2 regions of the Streptacidiphilus sp. EB129 genome follow, and region 2 is predicted to be linked to the other one. Evidence: riboswitches for the same ligand, from Rfam matches in the RefSeq annotation. Region 2 holds a riboswitch; the other holds the start of a gene.
What was found. A riboswitch is a leader RNA that binds a small molecule or an ion and turns the genes downstream of it on or off. The one in region 2 is predicted to bind S-adenosylmethionine.

Region 1: linked by a shared signal. The riboswitch ahead of ABH925_RS24310 (aminotransferase class V-fold PLP-dependent enzyme) and the one ahead of ABH925_RS27645 (putative leader peptide) in region 2 are both predicted to bind S-adenosylmethionine.

What each region holds. Positions count from the first base shown of each region.
Region 1 covers NZ_JBGCCS010000021.1:79,860-87,438, reverse strand. The annotation lists gene ABH925_RS24335 (NlpC/P60 family protein) at 267-1,322, opposite strand; gene ABH925_RS24330 (NYN domain-containing protein) at 1,489-2,850, opposite strand; gene ABH925_RS24325 (hypothetical protein) at 3,022-3,294, opposite strand; gene ABH925_RS24320 (rhomboid family intramembrane serine protease) at 3,456-4,244, shown strand; gene ABH925_RS24315 (Lrp/AsnC family transcriptional regulator) at 4,241-4,522, shown strand; gene ABH925_RS24310 (aminotransferase class V-fold PLP-dependent enzyme) at 4,560-5,927, opposite strand; SAM riboswitch class IV at 6,005-6,124, opposite strand; gene trpD (anthranilate phosphoribosyltransferase) at 6,273-7,358, opposite strand; gene ABH925_RS24300 (hypothetical protein) at 7,437-7,579, opposite strand, start outside.
Region 2 covers NZ_JBGCCS010000028.1:13,639-21,217, reverse strand. The annotation lists gene ABH925_RS27675 (hypothetical protein) at 1-202, shown strand, start outside; gene ABH925_RS27670 (hypothetical protein) at 295-573, opposite strand; gene ABH925_RS27665 (LLM class flavin-dependent oxidoreductase) at 698-1,828, opposite strand; partial or broken gene ABH925_RS27660 (LLM class flavin-dependent oxidoreductase) at 1,902-2,102, opposite strand; gene ABH925_RS27655 (NtaA/DmoA family FMN-dependent monooxygenase) at 2,180-3,556, opposite strand; gene ABH925_RS27650 (LLM class flavin-dependent oxidoreductase) at 3,578-4,801, opposite strand; gene ABH925_RS27645 (putative leader peptide) at 4,972-5,094, opposite strand; SAM riboswitch class IV at 5,134-5,246, opposite strand; SAM riboswitch class IV at 5,420-5,528, shown strand; gene ABH925_RS27640 (amino acid ABC transporter permease) at 5,851-6,879, shown strand; gene ABH925_RS27635 (amino acid ABC transporter ATP-binding protein) at 6,876-7,579, shown strand, end outside.

The DNA of each region.
Region 1 (7,579 bases), on a different contig from region 2:
CGGTCGGACTCGGCGGAAACCTCCGCTGCCACTCAGGCTGAGTGATCGACTTCGCGGTGGTTCGATCAGTGACACTAGTGACCCAACCGTGATCCGTTCAAATCCCTGTAAGTAAAAACTCTCTTAGGTAACGATAGTGTTCCGAAACCCCAACCGAACGTAGTTGCCACATGACCGAACTGCGACGACATGACCGTCAAAACGGTCAGAACGACCCGGGAGTTGGGGTTGCGGTGACGTGAGTCACATTCTGGGGTGTCGACACGTCAGAACCGGCGGATGGCGACCACGCCGCCGAAGTAGCTCATCGGCTGGATCGAGACCGTGTAGCCGTACTCGGGGGCGTTCAGCAGCATCCCGTTGCCCGCGTAGAGGCCCACGTGGTTGCCGCCCTCCATCACGATGATGTCGCCCACCTTGGCGTCCGCCATCGAGGCCACCGGCGAGCCCACGGTCTCGTCGGAGAAGGAGTAGTGCGGCAGGGTGATCCCGGCGTGGGCGTAGGACCACATCACCAGGCCGGAGCAGTCGAAGACGTTCGGGCCCGAGCCGCCCATCGAGTACGGGGCGATGCCGACCTTGCTCATCGCCGCCAGCATCGCGGTGCGGGCCGCCGAGGAGATCCCGGACAGGTCGATCTGGCCGACCGTCATGTGGCTGTCGTTGTGCGCCGCCGAGCCGTACCCGCCACCGCCGCCACCGGCCGCGTTCACCTGCTGCTGCTGGGCCGGGGTGAGGCCGTCGAGGATGCTCTGGGCGTGCTGCAGCTTCGCCTCGGCGGCGGCCTTCGACTGCTGCATCTGCTTCAGCAGCGCCTGCTGGGCACCGAGCGCCTGCGCCGCCTCGGCCTTCTCCTTGGCCAGCGTCTGCTGCTGCGCCTGCAGCGAGGACAGCATGGCGACCTGGTCGTCGTTGAGCTGGTTCTCGGCGGTCGCCTTGTCGAGGAAGCCGGTGGGGTCCGAGGAGAGCATCAGCGCCACCGTCGGGTCCACCGTGCCGTCCCGGTACTCGGCGCTGGCGACCGTGCCGAGCTGCGCGGTCTCGGCGTTCACCTGGGCCTGCTGCCGGGCTATCTCGTCCTGAAGGACGTTCACCTTCTGCTGCAGCGCCTGCTCCTGGACCTGCGCCCCGTCGTACTGCTCCGTCGCCGCGCTCGCCGCCTGGCGGTCGGCCTCCACCTGGGACTTGGCCTGGTCCAGGGTCAGCTTGGGATCGGCGTGCGCGGAGGCCTGCGCGGTGAGCGCGACCGCCGTGGCGGCGGCTGCCGTCAGGATGGACACCCGCGCCCTGCTGGGCTGCTTGAGGCGACGATGCGAAGCCACTACAGGCTCTCCCCTTCGGACCGGGTAAACCCCCGCTTCACCCGGACGGGTGGTGAGGCAGGACAGAGGTTCGAGAGCAGAGACTAGTGAGAGACAAGTGGCCGTGTCGCCCTTCCCGTGACATGAGGAGGGGATTGACCGAAATGTCCAAGGTAATAATGTGCCGTCAGGTACGGACGAGACGCCTGAGCAGCATCGCGGACGGCACCGGACGCGCCCCCGCCTTGCGTACCCCGTCGGCGACCTCGCGGTCCGTGGAGACCACGACCACCGGCCGCCCCTCCGGCTCGGCCCGGACCAGCCGGCGGATCAGCTCGTCCGCGGTCTCCCCGGAACGGCTGAACAGCACCCGCACCCCGCGCGGCGGCGCCATCGGCACCGGCGCGTCCAGGTCCTTGCCGTCGAACACGCAGGTGACCTCGGCCCTGCTGTGCGCGGCCAGCATGGAGAGGCCGTTCAGCAGCCGGGCCCGCTGCTTCTCCAGCGGCAGGGTGGGATAGCCGCTCTTGGTGACGTTGTAGCCGTCCACCACCAGATGGGTCTGCGGCAGCGCCAGCAACTGGTCCAGCAGCGCCGGGTCGTCGGCGTCCAGCGCCCGGCGGGCGACGTCGTGCGGCGACGCCGTGGCCGGGGCCACCGCCTCCACCGAATCGGCCGGACGGCCGGACAGCGGCGGCAGGCCCAGCTCGCGCTGCAGCCCCTGGGCACCCTGCAGCACCACGTCCAGCAGCAGCCGCAGCCGGATGTCCTCGGCGCTGCGCCCCTCGCGGGAGGCCCGCTTCGCCGCCTCCAGCGCGGACTCCGCCTCGGCCACCCGGTGCTTGAGCCGGCGCACCTCGCTGTCCACGGCGCCGCGTTCGGTCGCCCCGGACGCGCGCAGCGCCTCCAGCTCGGCCGCGACCTTGCGGGTCGCCGCCTCGGCACGCTTGGTGTCCGCCTCCAGGCTGCGCAGTTTGCGGCGCAGCGAGTCGCGGTCCCTGCGGACCTCGTCCAGCTCGACCCGGGAACGGTCCGACTCGGCCCGGCTGGCGTCGCGCAGCGCGGAGAGCTCCGCCTGCAGCTTCTCCACCAGCCGTGCGGCCTCGGCGGCGGCGCCCTCGGACTCGGCCCGCTCCACCTCCTCGCCGGCGTCGCCGACGAGCTTGCTCCACCCGGCCGGACGCAGCAGGTACGCCACGGCGGCGATGTCCTGCGGGTCGGCGGCGGCCGGGACCACCCCCGACTCCAGCGCGCTGACCAGGTCGGGCTGGCCCTGACGTACCCGCTCGGCTATCCGCGAGCGGAAGGCCGGCTCGGTCTCCAGTGCCGCGGCGATCGCGGTCGCCCCACGCTTGGCCCGCTGCACCGGCGTGAACTTCGCGTACGGCCGTAGCCGCGAGGGCAGTTCCGCCAACGGCACGGCGCTGAGCGCGTCCGCGGCGATGCCGACCACCCGCCGCCGCACGCCCTCCGGCAACGGCCGGTCCAGCTGCTCCACGGCAGCCTCCGACTCGGCGGGTGCGGGCGCGTCGGGCGTGGACGTGGGCAGCTGAGGACCGGCCGCGTCGAGGGGACCCGTCGGCCCCTCGGCGGTATCCGCCCTGTTCTGGTCCACCACGTCCACTGCTCCGATCCGGTCCTGCGGGACTCCGCCCACAGCACCATTCTCGCCCGCCTCACCCCCCCGCTCGTCACCGCGCCACTCCTGGAGCCCGTGCCGTCAACCCTCGGTGCGTGCCGCCTGGGCCGCCGCCTCCGCCTCCGCGCCGGGCCGGTCCACCAGCTCGACCTGGTCCACCGCGTTGCACCAGCGGCAGCGGACCGACTCGACCGCCTCGCTGAGGACCTCACGTTCCTCCACCCGTGGCTCCCCCGCCAGATCCAGGTGGACGAACTCCACCACACGGGAGGAACGGGTCACGTCGAATCGCGTCAGGTTGCCGCACAGCGTGCAGCGCCACCGGGTCCCCTCGGTGGGCAGGGGGACGGTCATGGGTGGTCCTCTCGGTTCGGCGCGACTCCTCCGGAGCAGCGCGTTCTCGTCGAAACGCCTACGCGGGAAACCCTAGGGCCTCGGCCGGGTCCGCTCACACCGTCCCCCGGCTGTCCCAGCCCAGCAGTGTCAGATATGTCCATCCAAGGAATGCTGGGTACATGGAGATCCCGGTACGCGAAGAACGCCCCAGTCCGTACCTCCCTCTGATGACCTGGACGCTGATCGCGGTGTGCGTCCTGGTGTTCCTGGTCGGCCCGGTCTCCGGACTCGACCCCCTCTACGGCAGCGGCAACGCCCGGGCCTGTGCGGAACTGACGTACTACCAGCACTGGGCCGTCATCCCCAGTGAGCTGCTGGACAACCACCCGCTGCGGCAGGCCGCCGCCCACGGCTGCCCGGTCCCCCGCCCGTTCCCGAAGGTCCCGGCGCTGTCGGTGCTCACCGCGATGTTCGTGCACGGCGGTTGGCTGCACCTGCTGGGCAACATGCTGTTCCTGTACGTCTTCGGCGCCATGGTCGAGGAGCGGACGGGCCGGCTGCCGTTCCTGCTCAGCTACATCGCCCTGGGCTACCTCGCCACCTACGGCTACGCGCTGGTGCAGTCGCACGGCGACGGTGCCACGCAGACCCTGGTGGGCGCGTCCGGGGCCATCGCCGGGCTGCTCGGCGCGTATCTGCGGCTGTACCCGAAGGCCAGGGTGACCAGCCTGATCCCGCTGCTGCTGTTCCTGCCGCTGCGGTTCCCGGCCTGGCTGGCGCTGGGGATGTGGTTCGCGATCCAGTGGATGTCGGTGGACGCGGTCTCGGCGGCGGTGCCGGGGGTGGCCTACGTGGCCCATCTCATCGGGTTCGTCGGCGGCTTCCTCTTCGCCTGGCTGCTCTACTGCCGACGGCGCGGATACGCTGACCGCAGTATCCCCGCCGCGCTCCCAGGAGACCCCCCGTGATCACCGCGATCGTGCTCATCAAGACCAGTGTCGACCAGATCCCCGAGATCGCCGAGACGATCGCGGCCATCGACGGCGTCACCGAGGTCTACTCCGTGACCGGCACCTACGACCTGGTCGCCCTGGTCCGGGTGCGTGCCCACGACGACCTGGCCGACGTGATCCCCGGCCAGGTCAACAAGGTTCCCGGAGTCCAGCAGACGGAGACCCACGTGGCCTTCCGCAGCTACTCCAAGCACGACCTCGACGCCGCCTTCGCCCTCGGCCTCGACGAGTAGCCCCACGAGGAGGCCGCGCCGCAGCAGGCCGGAGCGGTCAGCGCCGGGTGTCCGGGACGCAGCGGCCGCCCTCGGTTCGGTACGCCCACCGCGCGCCGTCGCTGACCAGCTCCCGGACCGCCGCGACAAAGCGGTCCACGTGCTCGTCCGGCGTGCCGGCGCCGAAGCTGACCCGGATCGCGTTCAGGCTCTGCTCCCCCGGCAGCGACGCCTCCGGCGCCCCGCACTCGGACGGCGCGGCCTCCTCCCCGCCCAGCAGCGTGCGCACCAGCGGGTGCGCGCAGAACAGTCCGTCGCGCACGCCGATGCCGTACTCGGCCGACAGCGCCGCGGAGAAGTGCGAGCTGTTCCAGCCCTGCACCACGAAGGAGATCACGCCCACCCGGGGGTGCTCCTCGCCGAACAGCGTCAGCACCCGCACCTCGGGGACCTCGGCGAGCCCGGCCCGGAGCCGGGCGATCAGCTGCTGCTCGCGCGCCACCAGCCGGTCGAAGCCCGCCTCGGTCAGCGCGCGACAGGCCGAGGCGACGGCGTAGGCGCCGATCACGTTCGGCGATCCGGCCTCGTGCCGGGACGGGCCCCGGTGCCACTCCACGGCGACCGAACCGTCCGCCTCCCTGGCGACGGTACGGCTGGCGCCGCCGCCGGCCAGGTAGGGCTCGGCCGCGTCCAGCCAGTCGGCGCGCCCGGCCAGCACGCCCGCACCGAACGGGGCGTAGAGCTTGTGCCCGGAGAAGGCGACCCAGTCGACGTCGAGTTCGCGCACCGAGACCGGGTGGTGCGGGGCCAGCTGCGCGGCGTCCAGGACGATCCGCGCGCCGTGCCGGTGGGCCACCTCGGCCAGCTCGCGGACCGGCCAGATCTCCCCGGTGACGTTGGACGCTCCGGTCACGCACACCAGCTTGGTCCGCGCCGCACTCCCCGCCAGCGCCTCGTCCAGCGCGGCCACGGCCTGCCCGGGCGAGCGCGGGGCGCGCAGGTAGCCGACGGTCAGGCCCGGCTTGCGCCAGGGCAGCAGCGAGGCGTGGTGCTCGGTCTCGAAGGCGAAGACCTCGGTGCCGGCCGGCAGCGCGCCGGCCAGCAGGTTCAGCGAGTCGGTGGTGGCCCGGGTGAAGACCAGCTGGTCGTCCTCGCGCAGGTCGAGGAAGTCGGCGACGGTCGCCCGGCTCTGCTCGAACAGGTCGGTGGACAGCTGCGACAGGTAGCCGGCGCCGCGGTGCACGCTGCCGTAGTACGGCGCGTAGGCGGCGACGTCGTCCCAGACCCGCTGCAGCGCCGGGGCGCTGGCGGCGTAGTCCAGCGCGGCGTAGCCGACCTTCTCGCCGCCGACCAGGGGAACCTCGACGTCACGGCCGAGCACGGCGAGCGGCTCACAGACAGACAGAGCGTTCGGGTAGGCAGACACAACCCCTCCAGGACATCCAGTGGATCCCTGGGAGTGCACCGGTGGCGCTGCCACTGCGGTGCTGCTCTCTACGGGGGGATCCGCGCTTGCCGTGCGACGGGTTCGCCGCAGGGCCTGGTCGTCACCCGGAAGCACCCCGCCACGGAAGGAGGGTTGCCGGACAGCAAGCCGGGGCCTGAACGCTGTCACTCGTGACCTGGTGAGAACTATGCCAGAGGTCCAGCCCGTGGGCGAGCACAGGTCCGCCATGCGAGACGCCGGAGCACGGGACAGCAGAGCACAGGACGCCGGAGCACGGGACGTCGCGGTACCGCGACGTCCCGTGGACCTGACGGCGTGATCCGCCTACCGGTGTGTGGCCTCGGCCCAGCGGGCCAGCGTCGCCTCGGCCGCGCCGGAGTCGATGGACTCCGCGGTGCGCTTCATCGCCGCAGCGATCTGCTCCACCAGCGGCTCGTCCGTCTGGTCCAGGGCGACCAGCGCCGACGCCGAGTTGAGCAGCACCGCGTCCCGGACCGGGCCGGTCTCGCCGGCGAACACCCGTCGGGCCACCGCCGCGTTGTAGCTGGAGTCCGCCCCGCGCAGGGCCTCGATGCCGACGCAGGTGATGCCGACCTCGCGCGGGTCGAAGCTGCTCTGGCGCACCTGGCCGTCCCGGACCTGCCAGACCGTGGAGGTGCCGGTGATGGTGAGCTCGTCCAGCCCGTCGTCGCCCCGGAAGACCAGGGCGGACGCGCCGCGCCGGGCCAGCACGCCGGCGATCAGCCCGGCCATCCGGCGGTCGAAGCAGCCCACCGCGTTGGCGCCGACCCGGGCCGGGTTGGTCAGCGGGCCGAGCAGGTTGAAGAAGGTCGGGATGCCCAGATCGCTCCGCGCCGGGCCGGCGTGCCGCATCGCCGGGTGGAACACCGGGGCCGGGCAGTAGGAGATGCCCGCCTCGACGGCCACCTCGGCGACCCGCTGCGGGGTCAGCTTCAGGTTGACGCCGAGCTTCTCCAGCACGTCGGTGGCCCCGCTCGCGGAGGAGGCGGCCCGGTTGCCGTGCTTGACCACCAGCGCCCCGGCGCCGGCCGCGACCACGGCCGACATGGTGGAGATGTTGACGGTCTTGGCCCGGTCGCCGCCGGTGCCGACGATGTCCACGGCCCGTTCCGGCACCTCGATCACCGTGGCGTGCGCGTACATCGACTGGACCAGGCCGGTGATCTCCTCGACCGTCTCGCCCTTGGCCCGCATCGCCACCATGAAGGCGGCCACCTGGGCGGTGCTCGCCTCCCCGGTCATGATCCGGTCCATCGCCCAGGCGGTGTCCGCCGCCGTCAGGTCGGTACCCGAGATCAGCGCCGTGAGGACGTCCGGCCAGGACCGCGCCTGCACGGGGTCGCCGCCACCGTTCGCAGGGTTCACGTCTTTGATCGACGCTGCAGCCATGGCCGTAGCCTCTCCGTGGAGTATTCACTGAAGGAGAGGCCAGCCTAGCGACCGGGGGCGCCGCCCATGGGCAAGATCTCAGCCCACGAGATGCTGCTTTCCGGTGCGCAGCAGCGCCGTGGCGGTCTCGGCCAGCGCGGCGGGGTCGACCGGGGCGGCGATGGCGGCGTCGGCGCGGCTCCAGGCGGCGAGCCAGGAGTCCTGCGGGCGGCCGATCAGCA
Region 2 (7,579 bases):
CCGGCGCCGGCACGAGGGCGAGGCCAGCGCGGCGCAACAGGCGCTCATCGACGCATTGAAGACCGCCGGGTTCAAGGCCGCGCCGTCGATGCACAGCCTGCTCGGTGCGTCCGTGGGCATCGACTGCACCGTGCAGACCGCCCGCGAACTCGCGGCATGGATCCGGGCAAGGGCATCCGCCGAGAAGCGGCAGGCGGAATGACGGTACGGCAGGCTCTGCGCAGGGTCCCTGTGCACCATCGCGGTCAGGGCCGGCCCGGCCCACCGTGCTGGTCGCCGACCTGCCCGCATCCGCTACCGGGCGGATGCGCCCCCGAACCTGCTCATCGCGCTGCCGACCGCGGCGTACACGACAGCCGGCAGGCCGAAGACCAGGACCGCGTGCAGCTTGGTGTTCATGACGGAGCCGAAGATGCCGCGAGTCCAGCCGGCGAGCCAGTCAGCGGCCTGCTGGATCAAGTGGACGATCGAGTTCCCGGTGTCGGCGTCGAAGAGGAAGAGCAGGATCCAGACAACCAGCAGGAGCGCCGCAAGATAGGCGGCCAATCCGATGACGCGTACGAGAGCACCCATGCTTCGCGCCTGCCCCCAACGGTCAGCGGAAAACATGAGTGTCAGCGTTCAGCCCTGGCTCCGGCACCGCTGACGCGTGGGACGTCGGCCGGCGCGGCGAGGGCCGTGACCGCGTGGGCCGTGGTCAGCGTCCCTCCCATTCCTCGGCCAGCAGCGCGTAGGACCGGACCCGGTCCTTGTGCTGGTGGGTGATGGTGGTGATGATCAGTTCGTCCGCGCCGGTGGCCTCCCGGAGCGTCTCCAGCTGGTCGGCGACCTGCGGTGGTGAGCCGACGAACTGGGTCTCGGTGCGGTCCGCCACCAGCGCCTGGTCCTGCTCGGTCCAGACGTGTGCGCGGGCCTCGTCGGGGGTGGGGAACGGGATGGCACCGTCACCGCTGCGGATGCTGCGCACCCACGGGCCGTAGCCGGTTGCCAGCTCCCGGGCGGTGGCCTCGTCCTCGGCGACCACGACGTCGGCGGAGACGCCGACGTAGGGGCGGTCCAGTTCGGCGGAGGGCTGGAAGGCCGCGCGGTAGCTCTCGGCGGCCTCCAGCACGGTGGCCGGGCTGACGTGGTAGTTCGCGGCGAAACGCAGGCCGCGTGCGCCGGCGATCTCGGCACTGATCCCGGCGCTGCTGCCCAGGATCCAGACCTGGAGGTCGGCGCCCTCGCCCGGCACGACATGTGCCTCGACCCCGTCCACCGTGGTGTAGGTGCCGGCGAGCAGGGCGAGGATGTCGGCTGTCTGCTCGTCGTAGGGCTGGGATTCGGCGCCCGGCAGTTGGAGCAGCTTCCGGTGCAGGGCGAAACGCGGGTGACGCAGCAGCTCCTCGTAGGAGAACCGGGCCGGGATCCGCAGGCCCCCCGGGGTACGGCCGTCGACGACGGTCGTCGCACCGATCAGGGCGGGCTGACGGGCGGTCGGCGCGGACCGGCCGCCGGAGCGGCCCAGGCCCAGGTCGAACCGGCCGGGGTGCAGCGCGTCGAGCAGACCGAACTCCTCGACCGTGGACAGGGCGGTGCGGTGTCCGAGCTGGACCGCGCCGGCCCCGAGCCGGATGGTCGAGGTCGCGGCCGCGGTGAGGGCGAGCACGACCGCGGGGGAGGTGCCAGCCACGCCGGGGTTGAGGTGGTGCTCGGCGAACCAGTAGCGCGCGTAGCCGAGGTTCTCGGCCTGCTGGGCCAGGTCGATGCTGTTGCGCAGGGCCTGGGTCGCGTCGGAGCCGGAGGAGATCGGGACGAGGTCGAGGACGGTGAGCGGGGTGTTGGCCATCAGGGTGTCCTTCGTCGGGGCGGCGGTGCGTCAGTGCGCCGCGGACGGGGCCGGGGCGGGTGCTTCGCTGACCGGGGTGGACCGGGGTGACCGGGCCCCACGGCCACGGCGGGTCGGGGATCTCCCGGCGCAGCGTGGGGGCGATGTCGGACTGGAACAGCTCCAGGCTGTTCCGGTGCTGGGCGTCGGTGAGGCCGCCGGCGTCGGCGTGCAGGTGCAGCACGCTGTGGCCGAACTGCTCGTGGCAGCGGTGCACCTTCTCGATCACCTCCCGGAAACGGTCCTGGGTCGACTTCTGCACGCCCGTCACCGGATCCGGGGCGTGCACGATCAGGGTGATGGCCAGGAACTTCACGACGCCACCGCCGTGTCGCCGCGTGCCGCGCGGGGTTCGCCGAGCCCGAGGTGGTCGCGGAGCGTCTCGCCCTCGTACTCGGTGCGGAACACCCCGCGCTCCTGGAGCAGCGGGACGACGCTGTCGGCGAACTCGTCCAGGCCGCCCGGGGTCAGATGCGGCGCGAGGATGAACCCGTCGCTCGCGTCGGTCTGCACGAACTCGTTGAGCGCGTCGGCGACCTGGGCCGGCGTGCCGATGAACGACTGACGCCCGGTCACCTCGATGATCAGCTCGCGGATCGAGAGGTTCTTGGCTTCGGCCAGCGCGCGCCACTGCGCGGCGATCGCCAGTGGGTCGCGGTGCATCCGTACGGAGGCCCGGCCCCGGGCGACGGTGTTCTCGCCGACGAGCGGGTCCAGGTCCGGGAGCGGCCCGTCGGGGTCGTAGCGGCTGAGGTCGCGGTTCCACAGCTGTTCCAGGAGCTTGATCGCGGTCTGGCCGCTGACCTGCTGGTGGCGGATCAGGTCCGCCTTCTCCTGGGCCTCGGCGGCGGTGTCGGCCAGGACGAAGGTGACCCCGGGCAGGATCTTCAGCTCGTCCTGGGAGCGGCCGTAGCGGGACAGCCGTCGCTTGACGTCGGCGTAGAAGGCCCGGCCCGCCTCCAGGGTGCCGTGCCGGGTGAAGATGGCGTCGGCGGCCGAGGCGGCGAACTCGCGGCCCTCCTCGGAGTCGCCCGCCTGGAAGATCACCGGGCGGCCCTGCGGGCTGCGCGGCACGTTGAACTGTCCGGCGATGTCGAACTGGCTGACGTGGTGGTCGAACCGGCCGGGCGTCGGCGTACTGAGGAAAACCCCGGACTCCTTGTCCGCCACGATCTCGTCGCCCCGCCAGGAGTCGAACAGCTCCCAGGTCGCCGTCAGGAACTGCCTGGCGCGCTCGTAGCGGTCCTCCTGTGCCAGGAACCCGCCGCGTCGGAAGTTCTCGCCGGTGAACTCGTCCCAGGAGGTGACCACGTTCCAGGCCGCACGTCCGGCCGACAGGTGGTCCAGGGAGGCGAACTGCCGGGCTACTTCGTAGGGTTCGTTGAACGTGGAGTTGATGGTGCCGGCCAGGCCGAGCCTGTCGGTGACGGCGGCGAGCGCGGCCAGGACGGTGAAGGTGTCGGGCCGGCCCACGACATCCAGGTCGTAGATCTCCCCGTTCTGCTCGCGCAGCCGGAGCCCCTCGGCGAGGAACAGGAAGTCGAACTTGGCGCGTTCCGCCGTCCGGGCGAGGTGGACGAAGGAGCTGAAATCGATCTGGCTGCCGGCGGCCGGGTCGCTCCAGACGGTGGTGTTGTTGACGCCGGGGAAGTGCGCGGCGAGGTGGATCTGCTTGACGGGTTTGCTCACGGCTGGTGCGGTCCTTCCGGCTCAGGCGAGGGCGCCGGCGGCGCTGGTGGCGTAGCGGTTGGCGGGACGCGGCAGGCCGAGCAGTCCGCGCAGGGTGGTCGCCTCATAGGCGGTGCGGAAGACGCTGCGGCGCTGGAGTTCGGGCACCAGGCGGCGGGTGATCTGCTCCAGGTCGTGGGGGATGGTGCCGGGCCGCAGCCGGAAGCCGGCGAGCCCGGCCTGCTGCCACTCCTGGAGCAGGTCGGCGAGTTCCGCGGGCGTCCCGGTGAAGACGTGGGCGTCGCTGGTGTACGGGCCGCCGGCGCGCTGGTCCAGGCGGGCCCTGCGGTCGGCGGCGGCGCCGGGGTCGCCGTCGAGGAAGACCACCAGGTCGCCGAAGATGTGCACGGTCTCCTCGGTGCGGCCTGCTGCCGCCTGTGCGTCGCGGATCTCGGCGACGATCGAGCGGGCTTCCCCGGTGTCGCGCGGGGTGACGAAGCCGAGGTCGGCCGAGCGGCCGACCAGGCGGTAGGGCTCGCCCCGGTGTGCCAGCGCGGCGACGACGGGCCGGCCCTGCGGCGGTCGCGGCGTGATGGACGGCCCACGCACGCTGAACCTGCTGCCCTCGAAGTCGATGTAGTGCAGCTTGCCGCGGTCGATGAACCGGCCGGTGGCGATGTCGCGGATCTCGGCGTCGTCCTCCCAGCTGTCCCACAGCCGGCGCAGGACCTCGACGTAGTCCTCGGCCTCGGCGAGGAGATCCCGAAGCAGTTCCCGTCCTGCCGGTGAGTCGAGCTCCCCGAGCCGCAGTTGCGGCAGCGGGCGCCGCCCGAAGTGTGCGGTCTCGTCAGCGCGTCCGGACACCTTCACGCGGATCCCGGCGCGGCCGTTGCTCACGAAGTCGAGGGTGGCGATCGCCTTGGAGAGGTGGAACGGCTCGGTGTGCGTGACGACCGCGGTCGGGATCAGCCCGATGTTCCGGGTCAGCGGCGCGATGCGGGCGGCGATCAGCACCGCGTCCAGTCGGCCCCGCACCTGGTCGGTCCGCTCGTCTGGTTCGGTGGGATGGGCGGACTGCAGGCTCAGCGAGTCCTCGACGGTGACCAGGTCCAACAGGCCGCGCTCGGCCTCGGCGACCAGGTCGGCCCAGTACCGGGCGGTGAACAGGGCCTCGGGCCGGGCGTCGTGCTCGCGCCAGGCCGCTGGATGCCAGCCGGATCCGTCGAGGGCGACGGACAGGTGCAGGGCTGAGTGAGGTTCAGGCATGGGGGACCGCTTCCTGTGCGGAGTGCTTCACTGCTGAAAGGGCGCGGGACGCGGCGCCTCGAACGCGGCAGCCGACGCCGAAGGCGGGCTGGGCAGGACGAGCGGGTGCGGCTGCGCGGGTCAGACGGCTGCGAGCGGCGTGGAGGCGCGCCGCGCGAGGGCGTGCGTCGTTACGCCGGACACAGCGCGGTGGTGACGCGCTGCAGATCGATGTGGCGCCGCGACGACCTGGTGGCGACCCGGCACTGGGCCTTGACAGTGACGACCGCGGACCGCTGAGGGGCTCCCCGCACTGTCGTCACCTCCTGTCCCGATCGGCTCGCATCGGTTCGAACTCGCGCTTGCGGCACCGTTTTCGGCTCCGCCGGGTCGTCACCTGGAGCACCCCACCGCGTGGGAGGGTTGCCGGTCAGCAAGCCAGGGCTTGTCGCTGACACTCATGACCTGGCTGCACCGTAACCCGGCACCGGTGTCGACCACAATCCTGTACGGTCGAACGCCGGTCATGCCGAAGGCGTTCCCAGCCTGAAGGCCTGCGGCGCGCCTGCCACCTGGTCTCAACTCCTGGTCGGGTGTTGACACTCCTTGCGGAGCGCACCTACGTTCGTGGATCAGAACGGTCATGAGCGTCAGCGACGAAGCCCTGGCTTGCTGACCGGCAACCCTCCGACGCGGTGGGGTGCTCCAGGTGACGACCGGACCGAATGACGATCGGTAAGCGCGAGGCCCGGTGGGCGGAATGGCGATGGTGACGGCGATGTACGCAGGTCCGGGGATGGCCGCATGGCGGCGCCACGGTCGTGCGGCCGCGTACCTGAGCCGCCACATCGACCTTCTCCGTGTCAGCAGCGCCCTGTGTAGGGCCTCCGGCAGCGCCCGCTGTCGCTGTCAGGGCTGACAGCTTCCTGCAGTACGCACGCCTCCTGCGGCGTGCCACCTCCCCCTTCCACCCGCGACGCGGCGTGCTCCGACACGCCCCGGGTGTGTTCACCGCACTGTGCGACAACCCCCTTGGCGCGAACGCAGTGCACCTTCGCCGGAGTCCATGTATGAATGAGTCTCTCGTTCCTGCCGTGCCGTCAGGTACCACGGATCCGCCCAGGGCGGAGCCGTCCCCGCAGCCCCTCACCGCTGTGCCGGTTGACCCCGGGCGGGCCGACCGTCCGCTGTCGGCACAGCGGGTGATCCCGCTCCGACGCCCGGGGCGCTGGATCACCAGCGCACTCGCCCTGGTCCTGGTCGCCCAGATCACGCACGGACTGGCCACCAATCCCTTCTACCAGTGGGACCGCTTCCAGTACTGGTTCGTGCGCCCGGTGATCACCCACGGCCTGGTCGTCACCCTGGAAGTGACGGCCTACAGCGCCGTGCTCGGGCTGGTGGGCGGCGTGCTGCTGGCGCTCGCCCGGCTCTCCCGCAGCCCCGTGCTACGCGTGACCAGTTGGATCTACATCTGGCTGTTCCGGTCGGTGCCACTGATCGTGGTCCTGCTCTTCCTCTACAACTTCAGCGCGCTGTACCGCACGGTGAGTGTCGGTGTGCCGTTCGGGCCCGCGTTCCTGCACGTCGACGAGTCGAAGCTGGCCACCGACATCGTGGTCGCGGTCGTGGGACTGAGTCTCAACGAGGCCGCCTACGCCGCCGAGGTGGTCCGGGCCGGCATCCTCTCCGTCGACCAGGGCCAGCACGAGGCGTCCGCCGCCCTCGGACTGCCCAGGCACTACCAGTTCGCCCGGATCGTCTTCCCGCAGGCGCTGCGGGCCATCGTTCCCTCCTACGTCAACCAGCTGATCGGCCTGGTGAAGAGCACCTCACTGGTCTTCTACGTCTCACTGCTGGACCTGTTCGGATCCGTCCAGAGCATGGGCAGCACCTATCCCGGCGACATCGTGCCGCTGCTGCTGGTCGCCACCGTCTGGTACGTGATCCTCACCAGCGTGATCTCCGTCGTCCAGTTCTACGTGGAGCGCCACTACTCACGCGGCGCGCTGCGGACCCTTCCACCGACCCCGCTGCAGCGGTTGCGCAGCGGCCTGTCCGCCCTGCGGGCGCGTGTCCAGAGGGAGACGGCGCTATGAGCACTGTGAAGACGGCCCTGTCGGAGCCGGCGACTCCCACGCGGACAGACGTCCGGCCGGCCGCGGTCGAGGTCCGCGACGTGCACAAGTGGTACGGAGCCCACCGGGTCCTCGACGGGATCGACCTGACGGTGCCCGCGGGTGAAGTCACGGTCGTCGTCGGTCCGTCCGGCTCCGGCAAGTCCACGCTGCTCCGCGTGATCAACCACCTGGAGAAGCCCGAGATCGGCCAGGTCAGTCTCAACGGCGAACTGATCGGTGTCCGCCGACACCGTGGGCGGCTGAAGGAACTGAGCGAACGCCAGATCCTGGTTCAGCGCAGCCGGATCGGTTTCGTCTTCCAGAACTTCAACCTCTTCCCGCACCTGACCGTGCTGGACAACGTGGCCGCCGCTCCCGTGGCCACCGGCCTGCTGCGCAAGCCGGAGGCGCAGCAGGTGGCGCGCACCCTGCTCGGCCGGGTGGGGCTGGCCGAGAAGACCGGCGCCTATCCGCGACAGTTGTCCGGCGGACAGCAGCAGCGGGTGGCGATCGCCCGCGCCCTGGCACTGGGCCCGGGTGTCATCCTCTTCGACGAGCCGACCTCCGCGCTCGACCCGGAACTCGTCGGGGAGGTGCTGGCCGTCATCAAGGACCTCGCGACCAGCGGCACCACCCTCGTCGTCGTCACCCACGAGATCGGCTTCGCCCGCGAGGTCGC